Regions from separate parts of the Pseudomonas sp. NPDC078700 genome, predicted to be linked through region 1. Evidence: predicted binding sites of a transcription regulator. Region 1 holds the regulator's gene; each other region holds the start of a gene.
The links. Region 1 encodes sigma-54, which starts transcription at its own class of promoters, with help from an activator protein. Its sites were predicted from a motif close to ANTGGCATNNANNTTGCTNT; they were not measured.

Region 1 (9,700 bases):
GGGTGCTGCTCACAGCGAAAATAATTTCAGGAGTGAATATGAGTTCAGTAGAAGCCGTCGGTCCACAAGCGGTGCCGCAGTTACAGGCGCAAGTGGAGCAGATTATCGCTGAAGCCAAAAAACAGGGTGCCAGTGCCTGTGAGGTTGCGGTCTCTGTTGAGCAAGGCTTATCGACTACAGTGCGCCAACGCGAGGTTGAAACGGTCGAGTTCAATCGTGATCAAGGTTTCGGCATCACCTTGTACCTCGGTCAGCGTAAAGGCTCTGCAAGCACCTCTGCGACCGGTGATGCAGCCATTCGCGAAACAGTGGCAGCTGCCTTGGCCATTGCCAAACATGCTTCGGAAGACGAAAGCGCTGGCCTTGCCGACGCCGCACTGATGGCGCGTGATCTGCCTGATTTGGATCTCTACCACGCTTGGTCGATAACCCCAGAGCAATCAATTGAGCATGCTTTACGTTGTGAGAACGCGGCATTTGAGGCGGATAAGCGGATAAAAAATGCCGATGGTACCTCCCTGAGCACGCATCAAGGTTGCCGGGTCTATGGCAACAGCAATGGCTTCGTCGGCGGTTATGCCAGCACCCGACACAGTTTGAGTTGTGTGATGATCGCCGAAGAAGGCGGGCTTATGCAGCGTGATTATTGGTATGACGTTAACCGCCAGGGTGAGCTGCTGGCCAGCCCAGAAGACATTGGCGTACGTGCAGCCATGCGCTCGGTGAGTCGACTTGGTGCGCGCCCGGTGCCCACCTGTGAAGTGCCGGTATTGTTTGCGGCTGAGTTGGCAACGGGGTTGTTCAGCAGCTTCCTCGGGGCTATTTCAGGCGGCAGTATCTACCGTAAGTCTTCATTTCTGGAGGGCACTATCGGCCAACAGCTGTTCCCTGAGTGGCTGAGTTTGGATGAGCGTCCGCATATTCCGCGGGCTATGGCCAGCGCTTCATTCGATGGCGATGGTTTGGCCACGTATGCCAAATCCTTTGTTGAGAACGGCGAGTTGCTGTCCTATGTGCTGGGTACCTACTCAGGGCGCAAGTTGGGCATGCCAAGTACCGCCAATGCAGGGGGTGTGCATAACCTGTTTGTTACCCATGGTGATGAAGATCAGCAAGCATTGATCAAACGCATGGGCCGTGGCCTGCTGGTCACTGAGTTGATGGGCCATGGCCTGAATATGGTCACTGGCGATTACTCGCGGGGGGCGGGCGGCTATTGGGTTGAAAATGGCGAAATCCAGTTCCCGGTCCAAGAGGTGACCATTGCTGGCAATATGCGTGACATGTTCAAGCAAATTGTTGCGGTAGGTAATGATCTTGAGCTGCGTAGCAGCATCCGCACCGGTTCTGTATTGATCGAACGCATGACTGTTGCAGGCAGTTAAGAGGGATGTCGGTGGACAATTCAGGTTGTCCACCCGCCTCGGTGTCTTACTCGCCTTCGTCGAAGAAGTTGTTGATCAACTCCAGGATTGCTTCGAGCGCCTGCTCATCTTGATCGCCATCGGTGAACAGGTGAATTGAGGTGCCTTTGCCGGCGGCGAGCATCATGACCGACATGATGCTTTTGCCATCGACCAGACTTTCTGATGTGCGGCCTACTTTAATGGAGCACGGGTATTGGCTGGCTACACCGACAAATTTAGCGGCAGCCCGTGCATGCAAACCGAGCTTGTTAATGATGATTACTTCGCAGGCGGGCATCGCGGCGATTCCTTAACTGAGGTCGCGGTGGCGAGTCTGGACGTTTTTGAGCTGCGTTTTGAGTGCTTTGCCCAAACGATTGGCAATATACACCGAGCGATGATGCCCGCCTGTGCAGCCAATTGCGATAGTGACATAGGCGCGATTGCTGGCCGCAAAACGTGGCAACCACTTACTCAGATAGTCATGGATGTCCTGATACATCTCTTGAACATCCGGCTGACTGTCCAGGTAGTCTGAAACCGGCTTTTCGAGGCCTGAAAAGTCGCGCAACTCAGGCCGCCAGTAGGGGTTCGGCAGGCAGCGCACATCAAATACCACGTCGGCATCAACTGGCATGCCACGCTTAAAGCCAAAGGACTCAACCAGAAATGCTGTGCCCGGATCTGGCTTGTTCAACAGGCGCAGAGCGAGGGTATCGCGCAGCTGGTAGAGATTCAGGTGGGTGGTGTCGATCTTTAGGTCGGCCAGATCGATGATTGGCTCAAGCAGCAGCGCTTCATCGGTAATGGCTTCTGCTAACGAACGATTGTCGTTAGTCAGTGGATGACGCCTGCGGGTTTCCGAGAAACGCTTGAGCAAGGTTTCTTCGTTTGCATCCAGGTACAGTAGATCGCACTGAACATTGCGTGCACGCACTTGTTCAAGCAGCTCTGGGAACATATTCAGATCGCTTGGCAGGTTACGAGCGTCAATTGACACCGCGACATTGGGGCGAACTGAATCTTGCTGCTGAAGCGCTCGCTCAGCGAGTTGCGGCAGCAAGCTGGCTGGCAGGTTATCAATGCAGTAAAAGCCGTTGTCCTCGAGAACAGCAAGGGCCGTACTTTTACCTGATCCTGAGCGACCGCTGACAATAATCAAGCGCATGGGAGTTCTCTGCCATTTAGCTGTTGTTCTGGATATCGACAACAACTTGATACAGGGCGTCATTGCTTTGGGCCTGGCGCAATCGTTCACGTACATCGCTGCGATCAAGCATGCTCGCGATTTGACGAAGCAGTTCCAGGTGTTCATCCGTGGCGGCTTCAGGAACCAGCAGGACGAATAGCAAATCTACCGGTGCGCCATCGATCGCGTCGAAATCTACAGCGGAGTCAAGCCTGAGCAATGCACTGATTGGCGCATTGCAAGCGGGCAGGCGGCAGTGTGGAATGGCGATGCCATTACCAAAACCGGTGGACCCGAGTTTCTCGCGGGCAATCAGGCTTTCGAAAATGTCTTGTCCATCGAGGTCGGGCAGTTCGCGCGCAACCAAGTTGGCAATCTGTTCGAGAACACGTTTTTTGCTGCCGCCCGGCACGTTCACCAAGGAACGGCCGGGGGTCAGGATATTTTCAAGTCGGATCATAGGAGTTGGGCGATATCAACGGGCCATTGCACCCTGTTGACGGTCGAGCTGCTTTTCCTTGTGCTTGATAAGTTGTCTGTCGAGTTTGTCAGTCAGTAAATCGATTGCTGCATACATATCATCGTGTTCGGCATTGGCGACTATTTCGCCGCCCGCAATGTGTAAGGTGGCTTCGATTTTCTGTTTGAGCTTCTCGACCTCCATAATGACTTGCACATTCGTAATCTTGTCGAAGTGGCGTTCTAGTCGACTGAATTTTTCGTCGATGTAGTCACGCAGGGCGTCGGTCACATCTAGCTGGTGTCCACTGATGTTGACTTGCATACCGCATTCTCCTTGTTGCCGTGTGTAAGAGACAAGCTGTTTTGCTTGCCGCCGGAACACTGTGGCGCGAAAAGCTCTCAGTCAGCGAGTCTGGCAATTTCACACTCTGGATAAGAGCAGTATGGCTGCTTTTAGCGAGGCGTGGGCCAGTTCGATACTGGGTGAGACGATTTTCCTGTTCATCAGCTGTTACATCAATCGCTTGCGTTCACTTGAAGGCGCGATACCGAGGGATTCACGGTATTTAGCAACTGTGCGGCGAGCTACCTGAATGCCTTGTTCCTCCAGTAAACCAGCGATCTTGCTGTCACTCAACGGCTTTTTTGCATTTTCCGCTGCAACCAGTTTTTTGATGATCGCGCGGATCGCTGTAGACGAGCATTCTCCGCCTTCGGAAGTGCTGACATGGCTTGAGAAGAAGTATTTCAACTCGTAAATGCCGCGCGGGGTATGCATGAATTTTTGTGTGGTAACGCGCGAGATGGTCGACTCGTGCATGCCAACTGCCTCGGCGATATCGTGTAGTACCAGCGGCTTCATCGCTTCGTCACCGTAATCAAGAAAGCCGCGCTGATGCTCGACAATCTGGGTCGCGACTTTCATCAAGGTTTCGTTACGGCTCTGCAGGCTTTTGATAAACCAGCGGGCTTCTTGCAACTGATTGCGCATAAAGGTGTTGTCAGCGCTGGAGTCAGCACGGCGCACAAAACCTGCATATTGGGCATTGACCCGCAGCCGAGGCATAGCCTCTTGGTTGAGCTCAACCAGCCAGCGCTCGTTGTGCTTGCGCACGATGACGTCGGGCACCACGTATTCAGGCTCGCTTGATTCAATCTGCGAGCCTGGGCGTGGGTTAAGGCTCTGGATCAGTTCGATAACCTGACGCAGCTCGTCTTCCTTGAGCTTCATGCGGCGCATCAGTTGGCTGTAATCCCGATTGCCAAGCAGATCCAGGTAATCATTAGCCAGGCGCTGTGCTTCTGCCAGCCAAGGCGTCTTGGCGGACAGTTGGCGTAGCTGTAAGGTCAGGCATTCGCGCAAGTCGCGGGCAGCAATGCCTGACGGCTCAAACTGCTGGATGCGGTGCAGGACGGCCTCAATCTCGTCAAGCTCGATATCCAATTCTGGATCAAAGGCTTCGAGAATCTCTTCGAGGGTTTCTTCGAGGTAGCCTTGGGGGTTGATGCAGTCGATCAGGGTGACTGCAATCAAGCGATCTTTGTCGGACATTGGCGACAGGTTGAGCTGCCAGAGCATATGGCTCTGCAGGCTCTCACCGGTAGAGGTGCGGGTGGTGAAATCCCACTCGTCGTCGTCATTGCTGCTGCTCGGCAAGCTGCTGGCACTGGTTTGGTAGACGTCTTCCCAGGCAGTATCGATAGGCAGCTCATTGGGAATGCGTTCATTCCACTCGCCGTCGTCCAGGTTGTCCACAGTTTGTGGAGCATCTTGGTGGTTGCTGCTTTCTTCGTAGGTGTCTTGTTGAACCGGCTGCTCGACAGGCGCAGTTTCTGCGCCGTCGGCCATAGGGTCCGAATTATCGAAGTCTTCGCCATCTTCTTGGCGTTCAAGCATTGGGTTTGACTCCAGTGCCTCCTGGATTTCTTGTTGAAGATCCAAGGTCGACAGTTGGAGTAAGCGAATGGCTTGTTGCAGCTGAGGAGTCATCGTCAGCTGCTGGCCCATCTTCAGGACTAGCGATGGTTTCATTGCAGACCTTATTTACCGGCGTCTCTGCGCAATCCACTACAGGGCACCTGATAAGGCGCCTCAAGGAAGCAAATTATATGCCTGAATCGCAGTGCTTTGCCTAGCTGTTGACGCTAATTGGGCGAGAAAAACCCCATTTAAAGGCGGAATTCATGACCCAAGTAGACTTCTTTAACTGTCTGGTTAGCCAGAATGGCTTCTGAATCACCTTCTGCAATGAGCTGGCCGTCACTGACGATATAGGCTGTTTCGCAAATATCCAGTGTTTCGCGCACATTGTGGTCGGTAATCAATACGCCGATACCTTTGGCTTTTAAGTGGTGAATGATTTGCTTAATGTCGCCGACCGAAATCGGGTCGACACCGGCAAATGGTTCATCAAGTAAGATAAATTTTGGTGCAGTGGCCAAGGCGCGCGCGATTTCAACGCGACGCCGCTCGCCGCCAGAAAGGCTCATGCCCAGGTTGTCACGAATGTGGTGAATATGGAATTCCTCAAGCAGGCTCTCCAATTCAGCCTCGCGGCCTGCACGGTCCAGCTCTTTACGCGTCTCAAGAATTGCCATGATGTTATCGGCCACGCTGAGCTTGCGAAAAATGGAAGCTTCTTGCGGCAGGTAGCCAATGCCTGCACGGGCACGGCCATGCATTGGCTGGTGGCTGACATCGAGGTCATCAATCAGGATCCGACCCTGGTCAGCCTGGACTAAGCCCACAATCATGTAGAAGCAGGTGGTTTTACCTGCACCGTTAGGGCCAAGCAGGCCGACGATTTGGCCGCTGTCTATGCTTAGGCTAACGTCACGGACAACCTGGCGGCTTTTGTAGCTTTTAGCCAGGTGTTGGGCTTTCAATGTAGCCATTAATTACTGCCCTTGGGTGGGTTTGTTCTTCGGCTGAATCACCATATCGATACGCGGGCGCGGCGTGGTCACCTTGGTGCCATTTGCGCGGCCAGCATTGACGATTTGGCGCTGCGTATCGTAGACAATTTTTTCGCCCTCGAAGGTATTACCCTCTTGGATGACTTTGGCTTGGTCAATCAGCACAATGCGCTCGTTGGCGGAAAAGTACTGAATGGTCAGGCCGTAGGCTTTGACGATCTCTTTGTCGACTGCAGGCTTCTGTTCGTAATACGCAGGGCGTCCGACGGAGGTAAAGACATCGACTTCGCCTTTGGCGTTCTGCGTAATGGTGACAGTGTCGCCGGTGATTTTCATGGTGCCTTGGGTGATCACGACATCACCGCGGTACACTGCCACGCCTTGCTTGTCGTCAAGCTCGGCACTGTCGGCCTGTACGCGGATCGGTTGATCGCGATCAGTTGGCAAAGCCCAGGCATTAACGCTTCCTAGCGATGCACCTAAGCTGAGTAGAAGGGGGAGGGTTTTAACGAACCTCATGCTGGCCTCTTACGTTGGACAGCAGGAGCATCCGGCTGTCATTTAAATACGCTTTCATTCCTTGCGCCGTGGTCACCCCGTTGGCCGCTTCAATTCTAACGGCTTGCTGGGTCTGCGCATATTCCTTATCGGGAATTACCGTAAGACGACTGGTCGTAAGCAAGGTTGGGCGACCTTTTGCATCGGTGCGCTCAACGCGAACTTTATCAATCAGCTCGACCTCTTTACCGCCAGGTGAAACTTCGCCTTTCTCGCTTTGGACATGCCATGGCAACTCTCCTTCACGGTACAGCAGCAGGTCTGGCTGGGTGAGGTAGGAGATATCCGAGGCTTTGGCATGCTCGACTTTGTCGGCAGTCATCTCGTAATGCAATGTACCGTCAGGCTGATATTGCACGGTTTTAGAGTTGACCACATAGAAGTCGATTGTGTTTTGCGCAGTGGTCTTGGCGGGTTTGTCCGCAAAGCTGTCCGGGTTGATGTTCCAGTAGCCCGCTGCGGCGACTAGCAGCACGCCAAGCAGGAGGAGCAAAATGTTTAATGGTTTGCGCATAGTTTGCAGGTCTACAGGTAGGCTGCTTGAGCAGCTTCAAGGGTGCCTTGGGCGAGCATGATCTGCTCGCAGAACTCACGAGCGGCGCCTTCACCGCCTTTAGCCTGGGTCACTGCGAACGCGTGTTCCCTGACAAAAGGGTCTGCACTGGCAACAGCCATGCCCAAGCCTACTCGACGAATAACCGGCAGATCCGGCAAGTCATCACCCAGGTAGGCAACGTGTTCATAGTTTAGGCCGAGTTCACCAAGCAGTTCGTCGAGCACTGCCAGTTTGTCTTCGCGCCCCTGATATAGGTGCTGGATCCCCAGGTTTTGTGCCCGGCGTTCAACCACCGGCGTCTTGCGTCCGGTAATAATAGCTGTGCGCACACCTGAGTTGATCAACATTTTGATGCCCTGGCCATCGAGGGTGTTAAATGTTTTAAATTCACTGCCATCGACTAGGAAATATAGCTTGCCGTCAGTGAGTACGCCGTCAACGTCGAAAATTGCCAGTTTGATTGCGCAGGCACGCGCTTTGAATTCAGGTGTCATTACATTACTCCGGCGCGCAACAGGTCATGCATGTTTAGTGCGCCCACTGGACGGTCGTTTTCATCAACTACCACCAGGGCGCTGATTTTATGGTCTTCCATGATCTTCAGCGCTTCAGCCGCGAGCATTTCGGCGCGTGCGGTTTTGCCGTGAGCGGTCATGACTTGGTCAATGGTTGCAAGGCGTAGATCAATTTCCCGGTCCAGAGTTCTGCGCAGGTCGCCATCTGTGAAGATTCCGGCGAGTAAACCGTTGCAATCTGTTACAACGGTCATGCCGAGGCCTTTTTGGGTCATAACCAGTAACGCTTCGCGAAGCGAGGTGCCTGATATGACTGTGGGTAGGCCATCACCAGTGTGCATGACGTTTTCTACTTTCAATAGTAGACGCCGGCCCAGTGCGCCGCCGGGATGTGAAAAGGCAAAGTCTTCGGCGGTAAAGCCGCGTGCTTCGAGTAATGCGATCGCCAGTGCGTCGCCGAGCACCAATGATGCCGTGGTCGATGACGTGGGCGCCAGATTAAGCGGGCAGGCTTCTTTCGATACGCTGGCATCGAGATTGACTTCGGCCGCTTTGGCCAGAACTGACTCCGGGTTGCCAGTCATGCTGATCAGCTTGATGCCCAGGCGTTTGATCAGTGGCAGCAAGGTGACAATCTCAGCCGTCGAGCCTGAATTGGAGAGCGCCAGTACAACGTCGTCGCGGGTGATCATGCCCATGTCGCCATGGCTGGCTTCAGCCGGATGTACAAAAAAAGCTGTGGTGCCAGTGCTGGCCAAGGTCGCGGCAATTTTATTGCCGACATGACCGGATTTGCCCATGCCGACAACCACTACTCGGCCTTTGCTCGAAAGGATCAGTTCGCAAGCGCGGACAAAGTTGTCATCAATTCGTGGCAGCAGTTCTTCAACCGCTTGCAATTCAAGGCGAATGGTGCGCTCTGCAGATTTGATCAGATCGTTTGACTGGTTCATGTCGGTCGGTCAGGCCATGCTCTGTAAAAGCCAGCGATTATAGCCCGAAAGCGTGGCCAGCTCATCTTAGAATTGCGCCGCCTTTTCTAAGTTGTTATGCGTCTGTGTGGTTTTCGTCTTCGCTAATATTGGGAGCGCTTCTGGGTCGGTGGTATGATGCTGCGCTAATTCGGCCCTGAGGATTGGCGCGGTGTCTTCATTTTGAAACCGAGCGTCTATCAAGGGAGGCTGTTGGTAAGGAGTTTAGATGGGCGCCGAAAGTCATTATGCGGTTGAGCTTAAAAACGTCAGTTTTAAGCGCGGTGATCGAGATATTTTCAAAAATATCGACGTGTGTATTCCGCGCGGCAAGGTAATTGGCATCATGGGGCCTTCCGGAAGCGGCAAGACGACCCTGTTAAGGCTGATTGCCGCTGAACTAAGGCCTTCTGCTGGGGAAGTGCGGGTCAATGGGGTTGACCTGCCGACACTGTCGCGCAGTGAATTGTTCGACATGCGTAAACAAATGGGTGTGCTGTTTCAAAGCGGTGCCCTGTTTACGGATCTCGATGTATTCGAGAACGTGGCTTTTCCATTGCGTGTGCACACCAAGCTTCCAGAAGAAATGATTCGCGATATTGTGCTGATGAAGTTGCAGGCCGTGGGGCTGCGCGGTGCAATCGAGTTGATGCCCGATGAGCTGTCTGGAGGGATGAAGCGCCGTGTAGCTTTGGCACGAGCCATCGCTCTGGATCCTCAGATTTTGATTTACGACGAGCCTTTTGTTGGCCAAGACCCTATTGCGATGGGGGTTTTGGTGCGTTTGATTCGTCTGCTCAATGATGCCTTGGGTATTACCAGTATTGTGGTTTCCCATGATTTGGCAGAAACCGCGAGTATTGCGGATTACATTTATGTGGTGGGCGATACCCGTGTGCTGGGTCAGGGTACGCCTGATGAATTGATGAAGTCGCAGAGCCCGCGCATACAGCAGTTTATGCGCGGCGCGGCAGATGGACCGGTGCCGTTTCACTTTCCGGCGGAAAGTTACCGCGACGATTTACTGGGGGCGCGCTGATGCGCAAAAGAACGCCAATTGAACGGGTCGCGTTGTTAGGGCGCGCCGGTATTGATGTGGTCGCAACCTTGGGGCGCTCATTAATATT
Region 2 (9,700 bases), on a different contig from region 1:
TGTGATGCTTTACCTGATGGGGTTTGACTTGCTCACCGGGGTTTTCGTACTCGTGCCTCTGGCGCTGCTCGACCGCCGTCCTGGAGTGACTGTAAATGGAGTGCTGCGCAATTGGGGTCTGGTGTTTCTTGGCAACTTCGCCGGTGCACTGACCGTGGCGTTTATGATGGCCTTCGTCTTCACGTACGGTTTCTCTACCAGCCCGGGCGTCATTGGTGAAAAAATCTCGCACATTGGTGAGGCGCGCACCTTGGGTTACGCGGAATACGGCCTTGCCGGTTGGTTGACCATTTTTCTGCGCGGCATGCTGTGCAACTGGATGGTTTCAATGGGCGTAGTTGGCGCAATGATCTCGACCACAGTGAGTGGCAAAACCATCGCCATGTGGATGCCGATCATGCTGTTCTTCTACATGGGCTTTGAGCATTCGGTTGTGAACATGTTCCTGTTCCCATCAGCCATGATCATGGGCGGTAACTTCTCAGTGATGGACTACATGCTGTGGAATGAAATCCCCACTGCACTGGGTAATCTGGTTGGCGGCATGGCATTCACTGGCCTGACGCTGTACACCACCCACGTGAAGACTGCTCCCAAGCGCAGCTTCAACTAATTGTGCGATCACGGCTCGCCGGCATTGCTGGCGGGTCGTGTTGGGAGCCACATGGCAAGCCAGCTGAAAGTATCCATTGGGCAGTGCTCAGATAAAGGGCGAAAGGCTGCCAATCAGGATTTTCATGGTGTTTTCATCCCACTTGAGCCGCAGCTCACCGCTAAGGGCATTGCCATTGCGTTGGCTGACGGCATCAGTAGCAGTGCTGTCAGTCATATTGCCAGCGAGTCAGCTGTCGGCAGTTTTCTCAGTGATTATTTCTGTACCTCTGAGGCTTGGTCGGTAAAAAAGTCGGCGCAGCGGGTGTTGATGGCGACCAATTCCTGGTTGTATGCACAAACACGGCAAAGCCAATACCGCTACGACCTGGATCGAGGTTATGTGTGCACCTTGAGCGCCATGGTGATCAAGTCAACCACTGCGCATATCTTTCATGCCGGTGATACGCGTATCTACCGCCTGCGTGATTCGACGTTGGAGCAATTGACTGAGGATCACCGCCTCTGGATCTCACAAGACAAGAGTTACTTGAGCCGGGCGATGGGGGTCAATACGCACCTTGAGCTCGACTACAGAAGCCTTCAGGTGGAGCAGGGTGACCGATTTGTCTTTGCCACTGATGGTGTTTATGAGTTTGCCAGTTCGGCGTATATGGTCGAGTTGATTCAGACCCTGGATCACGATTTAGAGGCGGCCGCGCGTTCGATTGTCGAGCACGCCTATGCGCAAGGCAGTGATGACAATTTAACGGTGCAGATAGTCAGGGTCGACAGCGTACCCCTGCAAGATGCCAGCGAGTTGCAGCAGCAACTCACGGAGTTGCCTTTTGCGCCGGTGCTTGAGGCACGTGCGGAGTTCGACGGCTATCGGATTATTCGTGAACTCTATGCCAGCAGTCGTAGCCATATTTACTTGGCGCAAGACATCGAAACTGATGCCCAGGTTGTACTCAAAGCACCCTCGGTCGATTTGCAGCATGATCTTGCGCATCTGGAGCGCCTGCTCAGCGAAGAGTGGGTGGCACGGCGCATCGACAGCCCATACGTACTCAAGGCTCCAGTGCCGACGCGCAAGCGTAATTATCTGTACAGCGTCAGTGAATTTGTTGAGGGGCAAACGCTGCGTCAGTGGTTGCTCGACCATCCTCAGCCTGAATTGGAGAAGGTGCGGGCCATGGCTGAGCAAATCGGCAAAGGCTTGCAGGCGTTTCATCGCCTGGAAATGCTCCACCAGGACCTGCGGCCTGACAACATCATGATTGATGCCGATGGCAGCATAAAGTTGATCGACTTCGGCTCGGCACAAGTCGCCGGACTGATGGAGATTACTTCGCCAATTGAACGCAACCAGTTGCTTGGCACTGCACAGTACACGGCACCAGAATATTTCTTGGGAGAGTGCGGCTCACAAGGGTCTGACCAGTTCTCCTTGGCGGTGATTATTTATCAAATGCTCAGTGGTCACTTGCCCTATGGTGCCGATGTGGCCAAGTGCAAAAGCCGTGCAGCACAAAACCGTCTGGTCTATCAGCCCTTGCATGATGCTAACCGCGAGTTGCCTGTGTGGCTTGATGATGTGCTACGTAAAGCCCTGAACCCCGACCCACTCAAGCGCTATCCGGCGCTCTCAGAATTTATTTTCGAGTTGCGCCAACCGAGCAAGAACGTGCTCAACAAACACCGTGCGCCCCTCTTGGAGCGTAACCCTTTGTTGTTTTGGAAGAGTTTGTCAGCGCTTCTGGCGGTGCTGGTCATTTGGCTGATAAGCAGGGGCCAGTAAGCGAACGGGCATCAGACTGGTGCGTCGGATGGGTTGACTGCACCATCGCTGTTCTAAAAGCCCCTTGTTGTTACCCTCGATTTAGTTGGAAAGCTTCTAAAACATTACTTTCATGGATGTGGCATAAGCCTTGCTTTTACTGAGGTAATGCTCTCACCAGCTGAGGGCCGCTCACTCGATCAATGGCGATCCGAACGTGGGCAAGCATCGCTAAACAAGGCATTGCGGCCTTGGGTTTAGCTGCAACTAACAGGCAAAGGCGCCTGGAACCTTCTAGGTTCCAGGCGTTTTTTTTTGGTTTTAAAAACGTGATTGGCTTGTACAGGTGCTCTATGAACTCCACTGTCGCAACCTTGAATAATCTGCAAACCCTGATCGTTATTGGCAACGGCATGGTCGGTCATCACTGCGTAGAGCAATTGATAGAGCGCGGTGCCTTGTCTCAATACAGCATTCATGTGTTCAGTGAAGAGCCGCTGCGGGCCTATGATCGTGTGCATCTTTCCGAATACTTTACGGGTCGCGATGCCGAGTCCCTGGCCCTAAGTAGCGCAGCGCTTTATCAGCAACCGGGAGTAACCCTGCATTTGGGCGTTCCTGTGCTGGAGATTGACCGCCAACGCCGCGAGGTGATCAGCGCAGAAGGCTGCTTTACGTTCGATAAGCTGGTGCTTGCGACAGGCTCTTACCCGTTCGTGCCCCCTATTGAAGGTGCCGAAGGTGACTCGCGTTTGGTTTACCGCACATTGGCTGACCTGGACACTATCCAGACAGCAGCCAAAAACGCTCGCCGCGGTGTGGTCGTGGGGGGTGGTTTGCTTGGATTAGAAGCAGCCAATGCGTTGAAATCTTTAGGGCTGGAAGCTCACGTGGTGGAGTTTGCACCGCGGTTGATGCCTGTGCAGCTGGATGATCACGGCGGCTTGGCGCTCAAGGCCCAGATAGAAGCCCTTGGCGTGAGTGTGCACCTGTCCCGCGCAACCCAATCGATCAGTGCGGGTGGCGAATACCGTTACCGCATGAACTTTGTTGGCGATGAGTTTCTTGAAACCGATCTCATTGTATTTTCTGCGGGGATTCGCCCGCAGGATGCGCTGGCTAAACAGTGTGAACTCGAACTGGGTCCGCGTGGCGGGATAGCAATCGACAGTCAATGCCGGACCAACGACCCGCATATTTATGCCATTGGTGAGTGCGCCGCATGGAACGGTGGCGTCTTCGGCTTGGTTGCTCCGGGTTATCAAATGGCTCGCGCGGTGGCGACCCAGCTTTGCGGGGAAGACAGCGACCCTTTCATGGGGGCCGATATGTCAACCAAGCTTAAATTACTCGGGGTCGATGTTGGTTCCATTGGCGATGCGCACGGCGCCACCCCAGGTTCTCGCAGTTACCGTTTTATTGACGAAGCCACTGCCAGCTATCGCCGTCTGGTCGTTTCGCCCGACGGTAAGCATGCCATCGGTGCAGTTCTGGTTGGCGATAACAGCTATTACGATACCTTGCTGCAATACGTGCAAAACGGCATCAAGCTGCCCGCTGATCCTTCCTGTTTGATCTTGCCGCAAGGCGAGGGCGCTCCTGCGTTGGGTGCTGATGCATTGCCGGATACGGCAACCATCTGCTCCTGCCATAACGTCAGCAAAGGCGCGATTTGCGCAGCTATTGACGGCGGTTGTGGTGACCTTGCAGGCCTTAAGTCCTGTACCAAGGCAGCAACAGGTTGCGGCGGCTGTGCGGCGCTGCTTAAGCAAGTTTTTGAACATGAATTGACGGCCCGAGGTGTAGTTGTAGACAAGAGCCTTTGCGAGCATTTTGCCTATACCCGTCAAGAGTTGTACGCGATTGTGCGTGTCGAGGGCATCGAGACCTTCGATGAGCTACTCAGCAAGCATGGCAAGGGTCATCTGGGGTGCGACATCTGCAAACCAGCGGTGGGTTCGGTGCTGGCGTCTTGCTGGAACCGCTCGATTACCGACCCCTTGCTGGTGTCGTTGCAAGACACCAACGACACCTTTATGGCCAATATGCAAAAGAACGGCACCTACTCAGTGGTGCCGCGGATTCCCGGTGGCGAGATCACCCCGGATGGCTTGTTGGCAATTGGCGCGGTGGCGAAAAAATACGACCTCTACACCAAAATCACCGGTGGTCAGCGCATTGATTTATTCGGCGCACAACTTCATGAGCTGCCGGATATCTGGGGTGAGTTGATCGCGGCAGGTTTTGAGACAGGCCATGCCTATGGCAAATCCTTGCGCACAGTTAAATCCTGCGTTGGCAGCAACTGGTGCCGGTACGGTGTGCAAGACAGTGTCGGCATGGCGTTGCTGCTTGAGGACCGCTACAAAGGCTTGCGCTCGCCGCACAAAATCAAATTCGCGGTCTCTGGCTGCACCCGTGAATGTGCTGAGGCGCAAAGCAAAGACGTTGGCGTGATTGCCACTGAAAACGGCTGGAATCTTTACGTCAGTGGTAACGGCGGTATGCGCCCACGTCACGCTGAACTCTTTGCGACGGATTTGGATGACGCAACCCTGATCCGCTATATCGACCGCTTTTTGATGTTCTACGTGCGCACGGCAGATCGTCTGCAGCGGACGTCGGTGTGGCGTGAATCACTGGAAGGGGGGCTGGACTATCTCAAGGCGGTCATCATCGAGGACAGTCTCGGCCTTGCGACTGAGCTTGAGGCGCAGATGCAGCTTGTAGTCGATCGTTATGAGTGTGAGTGGGCCAATGCATTGAAAGACCCGGAGAAGCTCAAGCGCTTCCGTACCTTCGTCAATGACAAGCGCAGCGACCCGGATATTCATTTTGTAAAGGAGCGCGAACAACGTCGCCCTGTTCGCGATACCGAGCTGTCCCTGATTCCGTTATTTGAAGAGGTGGTCTAATGAGCCAGTTACGCGTAGCCGATCAAATTCAACAGTGGCAAGCGCTGTGTAGCAAACAGGATTTGGTCGCCAATTCCGGTGTGGTTGCTTGGGTCGAGGGTGTCCAAGTTGCTTTGTTTTATCTGCCGGGGGAGGCCAATGACAAGCAGCTCTATGCAGTCGATAACCGTGATCCAAAGTCCGGTGCTAACGTGATTGGTCGCGGTATTGTCGGCAATCTGGCAGGCGACCTGGTGATTGCTGCACCGCTGTATAAGCAGCATTTTCGCCTAGATGATGGCAGTTGCCTGGAATACCCAGAGCAACAACTGCGCACCTGGCCAGTACGCTTTGCCGGGGAGCATGTAGAAATTGCCATGAGCTGAGCGTTGCAGTTTCAGGGCGTGACGCTGTAAGCGGCTAATAGGTATTAGCCGCTTACAGCGTTTGGGCTTATAGCTGAGCGGTCAAGTAAACCCCGAGTAGGGCGCAAATTGCGCCCAGTACGCGAAGTATCACGCGGCCACGGGCAAGTTTGAATAACAGCAGTGCGCCGACTGCGCCGACGACATGCAAGAAGGCCGTGCTACTCAGGAATCCGGCCGAGTAGGTCAGCTTGTTGTCCATCACCGGCATTTCGTAGCCGTGGGCATAGCCGTGGAACATACCGAAGATGCCCACGCCTATTGAAGCTATGACCACGGGGAAGGTCTTTTCAAAGGCAATGGCCAGTCCGAGTAACACAACCGACATACAAATGCCGATTTCCACACCCGGCAGGTCTACTTGTTCAAAGCCAAGAACTCCACCGACCATCATGCTGCAAACGAAGGCGCTGGGCACAATCCAGATTGCGCGGCCTCCCATTTGGGTGCTCCATGCACCAATGGCGATCATTGCCAGCAAGTGATCCATGCCTGATAACGGATGCAGCCAGCCAGCCTGTACGCCTGAGTGCGCCTGAGCGCCTGTACTGACGAGCATGATGATCAGCCAGAGTCCTAACTGAGGTAAATGTTGTGTACGCAGGTTCATAAGACTTACTCGTTAGATTGGGTCGTTAGCTGAACGGTCAGAGAAGCCCACAGGCTTTCCCAGTCGCTATCGTCTTCACTGCTGGGCTCCATATGCACGGCATTGAACAGCCACAAACCACCTTGAGGCAGCTTGAAATCAACTCTGCCCTGGGCGTCGGACGTAGCGCTTAGCTCGATAGGTGGGTCGGCCTTCAATTGCGCCTTGATCAAGGTGTTCGCCAGAGGCTCACCCAGGAACGTCAATTGAATGCTAAAGGGCTGGTCGGTGCGCAGCGCCAGAGGATCGGTCTTCAGGGAGAGCTCTAGCGGTAAGCCAATCTGCTTGTCGTAGCCCTGACTTTGACCATCAACCAAGATGATACTTTTTGCACAGCGGGAAAAATTCTCACGGCCAGGCGCATCAGCCAGGCCGAAACGCTCACGCGTTTTCAGCACTTGAATCAGGCCTTCTTCCTTCAAGTACTTGTTGAACTCAACTGCCGATAGCTCCAGGTGAGCGCTGTTGGTCCGCATACCGACAACAGTCGCACCTGGAGAGCGGGTGGTGAAGTTGCCGACTGCCAGCATGCGATCACGGCCTGCAACCTTCCACTCTCCTTGGGCATCGCTGGCTGTGAACCAGTTAACCAGATTGTCCACGCGAGGGGTTTTCACCCCAGGCCAGGTTGGCCCGACTCGCAGTTCGAATACGACCCTTTGCTTGACGCCAGTTTGCGCATCGTGAGGCACTAACCAGAATTCATGGGCGCTTGCCATTGGTGCCAGCGTCAATATGGACAGTGCCAAGGTTGTTTGACGTAGCCGGTGGGCTAGATTGCTTGAGCGGCGCAGCGCACCGTCTGCTAAAGAGGCTATTAGCGAAAACACGGTTTCGTCCTTGATTTCGTGAGCGGTGACCCGCAGCAATCAACTCAAGCGCTGCGGGCGTATTGATGGATCAATCGACAGTGGTCGGGACCAAATAAGGGAAGCCTGGTGTATGCAGTTTTGGGTTACTGATTTTCTGATCAGTCGGTGTGCCAAGCAGCATGGTCAAGACAGCGCTCATTGCGTCGTCATCGAGTGAGCGTCCATTGCGCTCGCTGGCAGCATATTTAGCCGCAGTTCCCACTTTGTAAGTGAGCACATCAGGTATCAGCATATCGGCGACTTTGTCGGCGTACTTGATTGGGTCTTTTTGGCTGTTTGCCAATAATGTTGCGCGGGTGATGCGGGCAGAAATTAGTGATTTGATAGTCTTCTGAGTATCAGGGCGGCTACCATCAAGCTGGGCTTTGAGTGCACCATTTTCAAACAGCATGGTGTGAGAGATCAGCGGGTTTGCTGAGTACTGAACCTGCTGCCAGGCCCCATTCTTTTGCGCGTCAGTGGTCATAAATACCCGTACGCTCGAACCTAGCATTGAGTTCGGTACATCCAACACGATTGCAGCGGCCTTACGGCCGATAAAAATACTTTTGCCCTGTGCCTGCGCCCAGATTGATGGGTCGTAAGCGGTGCCATTGTGAAGTTGAGCGCGCAGCAAACCAAGGCTGGTGGAGTTACCGTAGAAGGGGTCTTTGACGACACCGGTCCAGACTTTGATGCCATTCTCTAGTTCGGTGGTTTTACCAACGCGGCCATCGGTCAATTTAGCGCCTTTGGTTCCTGCTGCGACGTTAGGGGCATCCGCTGCGTACAGGCTGAATTCATCATCACCTGTATAGCTGACGCTATACGTATGGCCGGTTTTATAAGCCTCATCATTGGCAACGTGGATGTTATACAGCGCGTGAGTGGAGAGGGCTCCGTCTACTCCAGCTTTGGGAACCGCACTAAAGGTCATCACAAATACTGTGTGATCGGGACGCTCAGAAGCAAATACGAAGTTATCCAACTGGTTAAGCGTTGGCGTTTTTTGCACGATGCGGGATTCGAAGTGATGGCTCGCCAGCGCTTGGCCGCTGCATGCAATGGCTGCGGTGAAGGCGATGGCTGTATGGACTGTCCTTAGACTCTTGAACATCTGTAGCTCCCTATTAATTAACTTGAGCGCATTACGCTGTGTACATAGTGTAGTACGTGTGCTGCCTGGTGTCTTAGCGGGGACTGAGAGTATCGGTGGCCTATTTACGGGTCAACCGACTGGGTGCTGGCTTTCGCGCAGGTTCAGTGGGCAAAAAAACCAAGGGCAGGGCGGCGAAATAGTCATCTAACTACCCATAACTGACTGGTTAGAACAGGGAATGCTGACTATCTTTAGCGGGGCTAGCAGCTCTATTCAGCCGTATGGCACCGGATTTATTAATCGCCGTGCTGTCGTCCAGTTGCAGACACTTGGTGACAGAAATACAGTGGTATAACAGCCCGATTACCCTATGAATTTGAGACGCTTTGGTCTCTTGCAATCGCAGTAATGAATGCCCCGGTAATACCTAGCGCTGTACTTTTCAGAAGATTCCTAGGGTAGGGTTTATGGTAAGCAATCCAAAAGCCGGTCTGTCTTTCGCCAAACGCACTTCATTGCCTCGGGCAATTGGCTTGGGTGTGGGTTTTTTCGCAGTTGCCAGCGTGCTTTGGGGGCGTGAGCACTCTGTGGCTGTGTGGGCGCTGCTGGTTGGCTACTGCTTTGTTTGGCCATGGCTCGCTTATTTCCTGTCATGCATGGCTGCTTCGCCTTTTGTGAATGAGCGCAGACATGTACTGGTCGACTCGTTTATGGGAGGCTTTTGGATAGCCACCATTGAGTTCAACCTGTTACCTACCGTGATGATGCTGTCTATGTTGGCGATGAACAACACTGCCACAGGAGGTGCCCGGTTCGTGGCCTTAGGCTTGTTGTTTCAACTGCTGGGCATGGCTGTTTCGATGTCGGTCTTCGGTTTTCAGCTGTCGCCTGAGACAAGCCAGCAAGTGGTTTATGGCTGTATCCCTATGTTGGTGATACATCCGATGACCATCGGCATGGTGCTTTACCAATTGGCAATGCAGCTTGGCCAGCACAAGAAAACCCTGCGTACATTGAGCCGCACTGACAGCCTTACCCAGTTGTTCAACCGAGGCTATTGGGTTGAGTGCCTGCAGTTGGTGTTTGAAGAGTGCCGGACGGGGCAACAACCTGCATGTCTGGCACTGATCGATATCGACAATTTTAAAAATACCAACGACAAACATGGGCATATTGTCGGGGACGATATTTTGTTAAGGGTTGCAGAGCGTATTCGCCAATTAGTGCGGGCCGATGATTTGGCAGGACGCTACGGCGGCGATGAATTTTGCGTGTTGTTGCCAAACACCGGGCCTGATCAGGCAGTGGACGTGATGGAGCGCCTCAGGCAAGACATCAGCACCCAACAGTTCCCCGCTGTGCCAGGGTTGCGCATAAGCTTGAGCATTGGTATCGCTCATTTTGATGAGCG
Region 3 (9,700 bases), on a different contig from region 1:
GAAGGAATATTAACGGTGATACGCGAGCCGTCACCGCCTTCAGCATCAAAGCCGCCCACTACCAAGTTACCTTGAGCGATGGCGTAGACGTTGCCGTCGATACCTTTAAGCGGTGCCATCAACAGACTGCCGCCGCGCAGGCTCTTGGCGTTACCAATGGAGGAGACGGTGATATCAATGGTCTGGCCTGGCTTGGCAAACGCCGGCAAATCGGCGTGGATCGAAACAGCCGCGACGTTCTTAAGCTGGACGTTGCCGCCCACCGGCACTTTGATGCCGAACTGGGCAAGCATGTTGTTAAAGGTCTGCACCGTGAATGGGGTTTGCGTGGTTTGGTCGCCGCTGCCGTTCAAACCCACGACCAAGCCATAACCGATCAGTTGGTTACTCCGCACACCCTGGATACTCGCCAAGTCTTTAAGACGCTCAGCCTGCGCTGCTGCACTTAACAGCAGCACGGCGAACATCATCAGGTATTTGCTTAGACGCATGCTTGCAGCCCTCAAAACGGGAACAGTGGGCTAAGGAAGAAGCGATCAAACCAACCTGGCTGACTGGCATCGGCAAAAGCTCCCGTACCTGAGTAAGTAATGCGGGCGTCGGCAATACGGGTCGAAGACACGGTATTGTCAGTGGCCACATCATCGGCACGCACCAGGCCCGCAATACGCACCAGCTCATCACCAGTGTTGAGCGTCATCCACTTTTCACCGCGTACTGAAAGAATGCCGTTAGGCAGGACTTCCGCCACTGTCACAGTGACCGAGCCGGTCAAGCTGTTTCCTTGTGCAGCCTTGCTGTCACCCTGGGTGTCGCGGTTGCCACTGTAGGAAGCGTCAAGCGACAAATTTCCGCCAGAAAACGGGCTATCAGCGGTTACCCCACCACCAAAGAGCGAAGTCAAACCAAGGCTGGTTTTGCTGTCTTTGGAGATCTGCGAACCAGCGTTTTTACTCGCCTGGGTCTTCTCATTGAGGGTGATAGTGATGATGTCACCGACCCGATAGGCCTTGCGATCAGTAAACAGGTTGTTATCAAAACCGGTTTGATAGATGGAACCGTTGTTTTGCGCAGCCGGCAGCGGTGTACGCGGCAGCACTGGCGAGTAGTAAGGATCATTCGGCTTGGCCACAGGCGCAACGCAACCACTTAACAGCGCAGTGCCCAACAGTAAAGAAACAATAACTAGCCGATTCATAGATCCACCCTCGCGGTGTAACAGTTAACGCAAAGGCCCGCTCAACGCGTGGCCAAAACCATCAAAGATTCTGAGTAATAAAGGACAACATCTGGTCAGCAGTTGAGATCACTTTTGAGTTCATCTCATAGGCGCGTTGGGTGGTGATCATGTTCACCAACTCTTCAACCACGCTGACGTTCGAGTTTTCCAAGGTGTTTTGCAACGTGGTCCCCAGGCCATTCAAACCCGGAGTACCGACTTGTGGCGCGCCGCTGGAAGCGGTTTCGAGAAACAGGTTGCTGCCTATGGCTTCCAGACCAGCCGGGTTAATAAAGTCAGCGGTTTGCAAGTTGCCGATCACCTGTGGCTGAGCATTACCAGCGGTGGTAACCGAGACCGTACCGTCCTCACCCACAGTGAAGGTTTTAACCTCGTTAGGCAGCACGATTGCGGGCTCCAGGGGAAAGCCATTGGAGGTCACCACCTGGCCGTCGGAGTCGAGGTGAAAGCTACCGTCACGGGTATATGAAACAGTGCCGTCCGGCATCAACACTTGAAAGAAACCACGACCGTTAACAGCCAAATCGAGGGGCTGCTCGGTGGTCTGCAAGCTACCTGCGGTGAAGATTTTCTGGGTGCCGACAATGCGCACACCGGTACCGAGCTGCAAACCCGAAGGCAATTCACTGTCTTGGCTCGACTGGCCGCCAGGCTGACGACGGATCTGATACAGCAGATCCTCAAATTCAGCGCGATCGCGTTTGAAGCCAGTGGTCGAAACGTTGGCCAAGTTGTTGGAAATAGTGGTCAGGTTCATGTCCTGAGCGGACAAACCGGTTTTGCTGACCCACAGTGCCGGAAGCATATTTGTTCTCCTCGGGTGACATTTTCACGTCGCCGCGTGCTGATAATTAGCTAAGTTGCAAAACCCGCGCCATGGCCGACGAATTGTCTTCGGCAGTACGCATCATCTTTACTTGCAGCTCGAATTGACGGGACAACGACATGATCGCGGTCATCTCTTCCACTGCGTTGACGTTGCTTGACTCGAGAAAGCCTGAGGTCAGTCGCACGGTCGCATCTGCCTGCACAGGCTGGCCGCCTTTGAGGCGCATCATGCCGTCGGCACCCTTTTCCAGCTGCTTAGGATCGGGGTTAACCAGTTTCAGTCGGTCAACTTCTGCCAGCACATTGGGTGCCTCACCCAGCGCACGAATACTGATGGTGCCGTCCTGACCGATATCGATGCCCTGCTCTGGCGGCACGGCAACTGGCCCGGCATTGCCCATAACCGGCAAACCATTGCCAGTGCGCAATACCCCCAAGGCGTCAACATTCAAACTGGCAGTGCGTACATAGGCTTCGCTGCCATCTGGCGCTTGCACGGCAAGCCAGCCTTCACCACCGATTGCGACGTCAAGATCACGCCCGGTTTCCTGCAGTGAGCCCGGAGTAAAGTCAGTACCTGGGCGCTCACTCATCGCATAAACACGTGACGGGTAGACTTCACCGAATGAGGAAATTGCCCGCGCCTGTTCAAAATCACGACGGAAGCCGCTGGTTGAAATATTCGCCAAGTTGTTGGCATGCGCGCGCTGAGCCAGTGTGTTGTTCTGGGCCCCAGTCATGGCGACGTAAAGCATTTTATCCATGGTAACTCTCCGAGATAGGCGTGCCGCCTTGTGCTCTATACAGGCAATACTGCAAAGCCTGTGCCAGCCTCGAAATTAACAATTAAACCATTGATAAATATAGACTTTATATAAAACAAAAGCTCCCAAAGGAGCTTTTTAGTACAACGATCGGTGAGATGCGGTCGGCCAGACTTTGCCGCGAGCGGCAAAGTCTGGTCAGCGCATTAAATCAACGCAGGTTGATAATGGTCTGGGTCACCGCACTTTCAGTTTCGATGGTTTTCGCATTCGCCTGATAGTTGCGCTGCGCCACAATCAGGTTGACCAGTTGATCCGACAGCTCAACGTTGGAATCTTCCAGAGCACCGGATTGCAACGCACCCAAAGTACCGCTGTTTGGCGCACCAATAACCGGCTCACCTGACTCGAACGACTGCACCCAAGCGGTCTTACCAACCGGGGTCAGGCCTTGCATGTTGGCAAAGTTCGCCAGCACCACCTGCCCTTGCACTTTCGACTGGCCATTGGTGTAGCGGGCAAAAATCACCCCGGTATCATCAATTTCAAGGCCTGCCAGTTCACCGGTGGTGTAGCCGTTTTGGTCAACACTGTTGACCGCAAACAGGCTCGAATACTGGGTCGTGCCGCGGAAGTCAAAATTGACCCCCGTCGCGTTCGCGGTAGCACCATTACCACTCCAAACGGCTGGCGTACCACCATCAGAAGCGGCCGGCACCCAGTTAGTCATATTCAAGGTGCCGTTTGCAGCGACGGTAAAATCTGTCGAAGTCAGCGCTGCAGTGTCCAATTGGCCGGCGGCATTGAATGTCAGGTCAGCCGAATAGGGCGTGGTCGAAGTTGGCGTCCCTGGGTTGCGTCCATCAACCAGTACATTCATTTGCCAGTTGTTAGCACCGGTTTTGATGAAGTATTGCGTGAACGCATGGGAGTTGCCCTGCGAGTCGAAGATATTCACCGAGGTCGAGGAGTTAAACGAGGTTGGATCATTCGGGTCGAACGGCGTTGTCGTCGGGACTTCATTCGTCGAGTTAAGGTTGAACGGCTGGGTAATGGTGCCTGTCGGCTTTGGTGCCTGGCTGGCGCTCTCAACCTTTAGGTCAGAGATAACACCGTTTTGCAGGTTACCATTACCATCCACCGCATAACCTTGCAGCTTGTAGCCAAAGTTATTGACGATATTACCGGCGCGGTCGGTGCCGAAATAACCGGCGCGGGTATAGCTGATATCACCATTATTACTGGTGCGGAAGAAGCCATTACCGTTAATCGCCAAATCCAGCGAGTTCTGCGTGTAATTAACGTTACCCTGGTTAAACAGTTGCGACACGTCACTGAGCAGTGCCCCGCTGCCCTGGGCATTTTTGCCGGAGCCAAGCACAGAAGCAGCATACACATCAGCAAACTCGGCGCGCGACTGCTTGAAGCCAGCCGTGCCTGCGTTGGCGATGTTATTACCGGTAACGTTGAGATCGCTGGTCGCTGCGCGCAGACCGCTAAGCCCGATATTGAACGCCATGGAATACTCCTTTGCCGGAACAGCCGGCCATTAAATCGTGTTGATTACTGACCGATTACCTGAACCTGCGAGAGCGGCACACTGCCCAGCCCGGCCAAATTCAGCATGAGTTCGCTGCCGCCCAAAGTGACACTGTCAACGTTGGCTGGAAGCATGGTGTACAGACCTTTGGTTTCACCGGCATAGGTCGCTTCCGCCTCAAAGGTGTAAGTGCCTGGCGCCATCACATTGCCGCTTGAGTCCTTGCCATCCCAGATAAAGCTGACATTGCCGGCTTCCTGCTCACCCAGGTTGACGCGGCTCACCACTGAACCGGCGCTGTCCTTAACGTTGACGTAGACGTTGCTACTGCTGGTCGGCAGCACCAGGCTGGCTTTAAAGCTTTCGCTGGTATCAACCACCGCGCTGTCGGTCGGCACAATCACTTTGCGCCCAACCAGGGACGAGGCTTGCAAGGCTTGAGAAGACTGATAACCCGACAGCAAGGTATCGACGCTACCGTTCAACTGCTGAATCCCTTCTACTTGGCTGAACTGCGCCAACTGGGCGATGAACTCACCATTACCCTGAGGTTCAAGGGGGTTCTGGTTGTTCAATTGGGCAACCAACAGATTCAAGAACTCGTCTTTACCAAGCTCTTTGTCTGTACCGGTACTGGACGATTTAATCTGCAGTTGATCAAGGACCGAACTGCCAACGCCACTGGTGCTATCGACGCTCATTTAGCGTTCCTCATTGATGGCTTACTGACCCAGGGTCAGCACCTTCTGCAACATTTGTTTAGCGGTATTCATCATTTCAACGTTGGTCTGGAAAGCCCGGCTGGCGGAGATCATGTCAGCCATTTCCTCAACCACGTTGACGTTGGGGTAATACACGTAGCCATTCTCGTCAGCTGCCGGGTGGTTAGGCTCATAACGCGGCATCAACGAACTTTGATCTTCAACAATGCCCAGCACCTGAACACCACTGCCTGCTGCATCCTGCTCCGCGAACAGTGAGCCGCTATCATCACCTTGCGCCTGCTGAAACATGGTGGCGAACACTGGGTGGCGAGCGCGGTAGGTCTGGTCAATGTTCGACGACACCGACTCGGCGTTGGCGATGTTGCTGGAAATGGTATTGAGGCGCGTGCTTTGCGCGCTCATGCCGGTCCCGGCAATATTGAATACACTGGCTAGTGACATGGCATCAGTCTCCGTTAGTCGCCGCGCAGGGCGCTGACCAGCCCTTTGAATTTGCTATTGAGTAAGGTAAAGCTGGTCTGGAATTCGATAGCGTTTTGCGCGTAGTTCGACTGTTCCAGCTGGGTGTCGACGGTGTTTTGATCCAGCGAAGGGCTCATCGGCGTGCGGTACTTGAGCTCAGCTTCGGCGGTGGCCATACCCTCAGCACTGATGTGGTGTGAGTTAGTACGGTTCAACGCAAAAGTACCGCCTTGAGTCTTGGCATTTTGCTCAGCCAGCACAGAGGCAAAATCCAGGTCACGCGCCTTGTAGTTAGGCGTGTCTGCGTTCGCCATGTTATTGGCCAACACTTCGGCACGCTGGGAACGAAAGCCCAGTGCCTGCTGGTGAATGCCAAGTGCGCTTGCGAAGCTGATACTCATGGTTTGTGCCCTTGCCGTTTGCCGAAGCCGTTTTCTGTGCAAGGAACAAAGCAAACCCTGTGCCAATAATTTTAAGCCTTTAAATACAACAGCTTACGAATAAATAGAGTGACCACCGAGGCTAAAGCGGCAATGAATTTCCGCTTGCGGCAAAGCCTTTACCCACTAACCCGCTAGCGTATTGCCGCTCAGAACGCATTTGATGTCGGTGGCCGAACCACCACAGGCAAGGAGCGCAACGTCATTTCAACGGCTGAATTTACTCGGGGTACTGGCCGTCCAGTGGCGCGAACAGAACGCCGCGCCGAAAGGATTGTTGAGCGCGGGCTGTATCAGCTAAAAAACTTGCGCATGGAGCGAGACAGCCAGCCAGCCGGCTGTTTGTCTTGGGTGATTCGATTCATATTGTCGATTACAACCTTGGCATAGGCAGCATCGTCATTGCGGATATGGTTGAACAGCCAGCGCGACAACAGATTGATCAGCTCAACTGTTATGTCCTCACCTGCCTTAAAGCGCATGTTGTACTCATTGACCTTGCCAATAAACACTTCATGCACGCGCTTGTGCGGACGAGTGAAGCTGTAGCCCGACTCCTCCAACAGCGACTCTTCAAAAGCAAAGTGTGAAAGCGTGTAATCGACCAGATCGTTGAGTACATCCCCCACTTCACTGCGACTATGCCCCGCTTGCTGCGCCACAATCAGCACGTTGATCATCTCGACAATCCGCCGATGCTGATTGTCGATCACCTCTATTCCGGTATTCAGGTCGTTCTGCCAAACAAGCAATTCCATTACCCAGTCCTTAACCCTGTCGAGCTCGACGCGTTCGAGCACTGGGCGACTTTATCGACAGCAGATACAACTGGAACTGACATGAATCAAGCCATCTGCCATTACCGTTACAGGGTAAGCAGATGTTGTGATGAGGTGGGCAACAACGCTTCACTATCAAAAATATAACAGCAGACACTTGGCCTGCTGTTAGGGGTTACTTGACCTTATAAATGATGCCCGGACTGCACTGAACCATCTGATACAAATCAGGCAGCGCATTGAGCGCCTCGGAAGCACCCAGGAACAAATAGCCCCCCGGTTTTATGGTCGCGTGGATGCGGGTAAGAATATCTTTCTTAACCTCTGCCGAAAAATAGATCAGCACGTTGCGGCAGAACACCACATCGAACTTCCCCAGGCTGGCGTAACTTTCCAGCAAGTTAAGCGGACGAAATTCGACACGGCTTTTGATCGGTGCCTTGACCACCCAACGCCCCGGAGTCTTGGGCTCAAAATAGCGCTGCAAACGCTCTTGAGAGAGACCACGACCAATCGCCAGACTGTCGTACTCACCTGACTTGCAGTTGGCCAGCATGGTTGGCGACAGGTCGGTGGCAACGATTTGAGCACCGCCGCGCAACTGTCCAATATTGCTCTTCTCGAACTCATCAATGGTCATCGACAGCGAATAGGGTTCTTGCCCCGACGAACAGGCGGCCGACCATATACGCAAACGCTGGCCCGCGTTAGCCTTGAGCAACTCAGGCAGCACGCGCTTTTTCATCACCTCAAAGGGATAGGTATCACGAAACCACAAGGTTTCGTTGGTGGTCATGGCATCTACCACTTGCTCACGCAAACCACTACGCGGCATGGCTTGCATACGCTGGACCAGCTCGCCAAGGCTTTTGATACTGTTCTGCTCCATCAGCTTATTGAGCCGACTGGAAACCAGATACTGCTTATTAGTGCCGAGCAAGATTCCACAGGCTTTTTCGAGGAAGCTCCTGAATTGTTCGAAGTCCAAATTTCCTGACGTCACTCGCATTGCCCCGCAAAATAATAGTATTGATCTATGCGACCCCCACCCAGTAAACAAGTTTAGGCGGGCTTCTGATGCATCATCACACTGTAAAGACACAGTTAACTCTGTGACAGCCTTGCCGCTTGTCGCAGCTTACTCGCCGCGATCAACCTGATTGATGCGTTCAACCACTCTTGAGGCTAAATCATCCGGCCGAAACTTGGCGAGAAAATCATCGGCACCCACTTTCTTGACCATGGCCTGATTGAACACACCTGAGAGTGAGGTGTGCAACAACAAGTGCACCCCCTCCATCCGTGCATCACTGCGTATAGCCGTGGTCAGGGTATAACCATCCATTTCTGGCATTTCAATGTCAGAAATAATCATCAGCAACTCATCCGCTGGGCGTCGCCCTTCATCAGCCATCTTACGCAGATATTCCAGCGCCTGACGGCCATCATTGAGCGCTGTAACCTCCACACCAACGGTTTGCAAACAACGCGACACCTGCTTACGCGCCACCGATGAGTCATCAACTATTAGCACATGCTGTTTAACCGCCTTAACATGGGTCGCGGCATCCACGACCCCTTCTGAAATCGCTTCTGACGTAGGTGAAACTTCTGCCAGTACCTTTTCAACATCGATGATTTCAACCATCTGTTGATCAAGATGGGTCACCGCAGTCAGATAATGGCTACGCCCTGTGCCCTTAGGTGGCGGCAGGATCTCTTCCCAATTCATATTAACGATGCGCTCAACTGCACTCACCAAAAAACCCTGAGTCTTGGTGTTGTACTCAGTGATGATCACAAAACTGCTGTTCAAATCAGCCAGCGGCTTGCGGCCTGTCGCTAATGACAAATCAATGATCGGGATTGTCCCGCCTCGGATATTGGCCACCCCGCGCACCACCGAGCTGGATTTTGGCATGACTGTCAGGCGTGGGCACTGCAGCACCTCTTTCACCTTAAATACGTTAATCCCATACAGCTGTTTGCCGTCAAGGCGGAACAACAGTAGTTCTAAACGATTTTGTCCGACTAACTGGGTGCGTTGATTCACCGAGTCCATGACACCAGCCATGCCATTCTCCTTATTCTATGCGCCCGTACGACTGAGATTAGCAGGCGGCACGGGCCTTGCACGCTAATACATATGATTGCAGTTACGACGTTATATCGACATATTTGGGCAAAAAGCCATCATCTCATGCTGGCTTTACTTATACCCGCATCCATTGGCTTGAGCTCAACAGCTGCGGCAAACTCAACCCTGCCTGACCAGCTTATCGGCGCGGCCCAGACATTTCTTGAGGCCACTGTCGCTGACTATTTACAACGCAGTGATATCACTGGCCGACATGAGATTGAAATCAACCGCCTTGACCCGCGCTTGCGCCTGCCTCTGTGCGACAAGGATTTGACGACGACCCTGGAAAGCCCGGCCGAACCTATTGGCCGTGTCACGCTGCGGGTTCGTTGTGACGGCTCCTCACCTTGGACCATTTTTGTACCGGCGCAGGTGCGGCTCTATCGTGAGGTGGTCACCGCGACTCGCCCACTCAAGCGCGCCAGCGTAATCAGCGAGTTCGACGTAACCTTGGCGGAACGCGATGTCGGGCTGCTAAATCATGGTTATCTGACATCAGTGGCTCAGGCAATCGGCAAAAAACTGACGCGCCCGGTGCGCCCAGATCAGGAACTGACTCCGGTATATGTCGAACAAGCAGAAGTAATTCGCCGTGGCGATCAAGTTGTGATCAGCGCTAAAACCGGCACAATTAATGTCAAAATGCCCGGCGAAGCCCTGTCCGACGGGGCACTGGGCAGACAAATCAATGTTCGTAACCAGCGTTCACAGCGCATTATCAAGGCGCGTGTAACCGGACCTGGGCAAGTTGAAGTGGCGATGTAGGCACGAATCTTGATTGT

Region 2: the regulator sigma-54 is predicted to act here: its motif matches at 2,510-2,529, upstream of nirB (nitrite reductase large subunit NirB).
Region 3: the regulator sigma-54 is predicted to act here: its motif matches at 2,881-2,900, upstream of ACIGCM_RS02555 (flagellar basal body rod protein FlgF).

Annotation. Positions count from the first base shown of each region.
Region 1 is NZ_JBITUI010000005.1:274,288-283,987, forward strand. Features, by position in the region: gene pmbA (metalloprotease PmbA) at 39-1,385, shown strand; gene ACIGCM_RS18710 (HPr family phosphocarrier protein) at 1,432-1,704, opposite strand; gene rapZ (RNase adapter RapZ) at 1,717-2,574, opposite strand; gene ptsN (PTS IIA-like nitrogen regulatory protein PtsN) at 2,591-3,055, opposite strand; gene hpf (ribosome hibernation-promoting factor, HPF/YfiA family) at 3,071-3,379, opposite strand; gene ACIGCM_RS18730 (RNA polymerase factor sigma-54) at 3,569-5,089, opposite strand; gene lptB (LPS export ABC transporter ATP-binding protein) at 5,227-5,952, opposite strand; gene lptA (lipopolysaccharide transport periplasmic protein LptA) at 5,956-6,492, opposite strand; gene lptC (LPS export ABC transporter periplasmic protein LptC) at 6,479-7,045, opposite strand; gene ACIGCM_RS18750 (KdsC family phosphatase) at 7,057-7,581, opposite strand; gene ACIGCM_RS18755 (KpsF/GutQ family sugar-phosphate isomerase) at 7,581-8,555, opposite strand; gene ACIGCM_RS18760 (ATP-binding cassette domain-containing protein) at 8,803-9,612, shown strand; gene mlaE (lipid asymmetry maintenance ABC transporter permease subunit MlaE) at 9,612-9,700, shown strand, end outside.
Region 2 is NZ_JBITUI010000001.1:83,172-92,871, reverse strand. Features, by position in the region: gene ACIGCM_RS00425 (formate/nitrite transporter family protein) at 1-613, shown strand, start outside; gene ACIGCM_RS00420 (protein kinase) at 665-2,392, shown strand; gene nirB (nitrite reductase large subunit NirB) at 2,725-5,286, shown strand; gene nirD (nitrite reductase small subunit NirD) at 5,286-5,651, shown strand; gene ACIGCM_RS00405 (HupE/UreJ family protein) at 5,719-6,300, opposite strand; gene ACIGCM_RS00400 (DUF4198 domain-containing protein) at 6,306-7,169, opposite strand; gene ACIGCM_RS00395 (hypothetical protein) at 7,240-8,307, opposite strand; gene ACIGCM_RS00390 (diguanylate cyclase) at 8,757-9,700, shown strand, end outside.
Region 3 is NZ_JBITUI010000001.1:535,657-545,356, forward strand. Features, by position in the region: gene ACIGCM_RS02540 (flagellar basal body P-ring protein FlgI) at 1-491, opposite strand, end outside; gene flgH (flagellar basal body L-ring protein FlgH) at 503-1,198, opposite strand; gene flgG (flagellar basal-body rod protein FlgG) at 1,260-2,045, opposite strand; gene ACIGCM_RS02555 (flagellar basal body rod protein FlgF) at 2,092-2,832, opposite strand; gene flgE (flagellar hook protein FlgE) at 3,044-4,351, opposite strand; gene flgD (flagellar hook assembly protein FlgD) at 4,396-5,073, opposite strand; gene flgC (flagellar basal body rod protein FlgC) at 5,095-5,538, opposite strand; gene flgB (flagellar basal body rod protein FlgB) at 5,553-5,960, opposite strand; gene ACIGCM_RS02580 (bacteriohemerythrin) at 6,293-6,757, opposite strand; gene cheR (protein-glutamate O-methyltransferase CheR) at 6,954-7,787, opposite strand; gene ACIGCM_RS02590 (chemotaxis protein CheV) at 7,917-8,852, opposite strand; gene flgA (flagellar basal body P-ring formation chaperone FlgA) at 8,979-9,683, shown strand.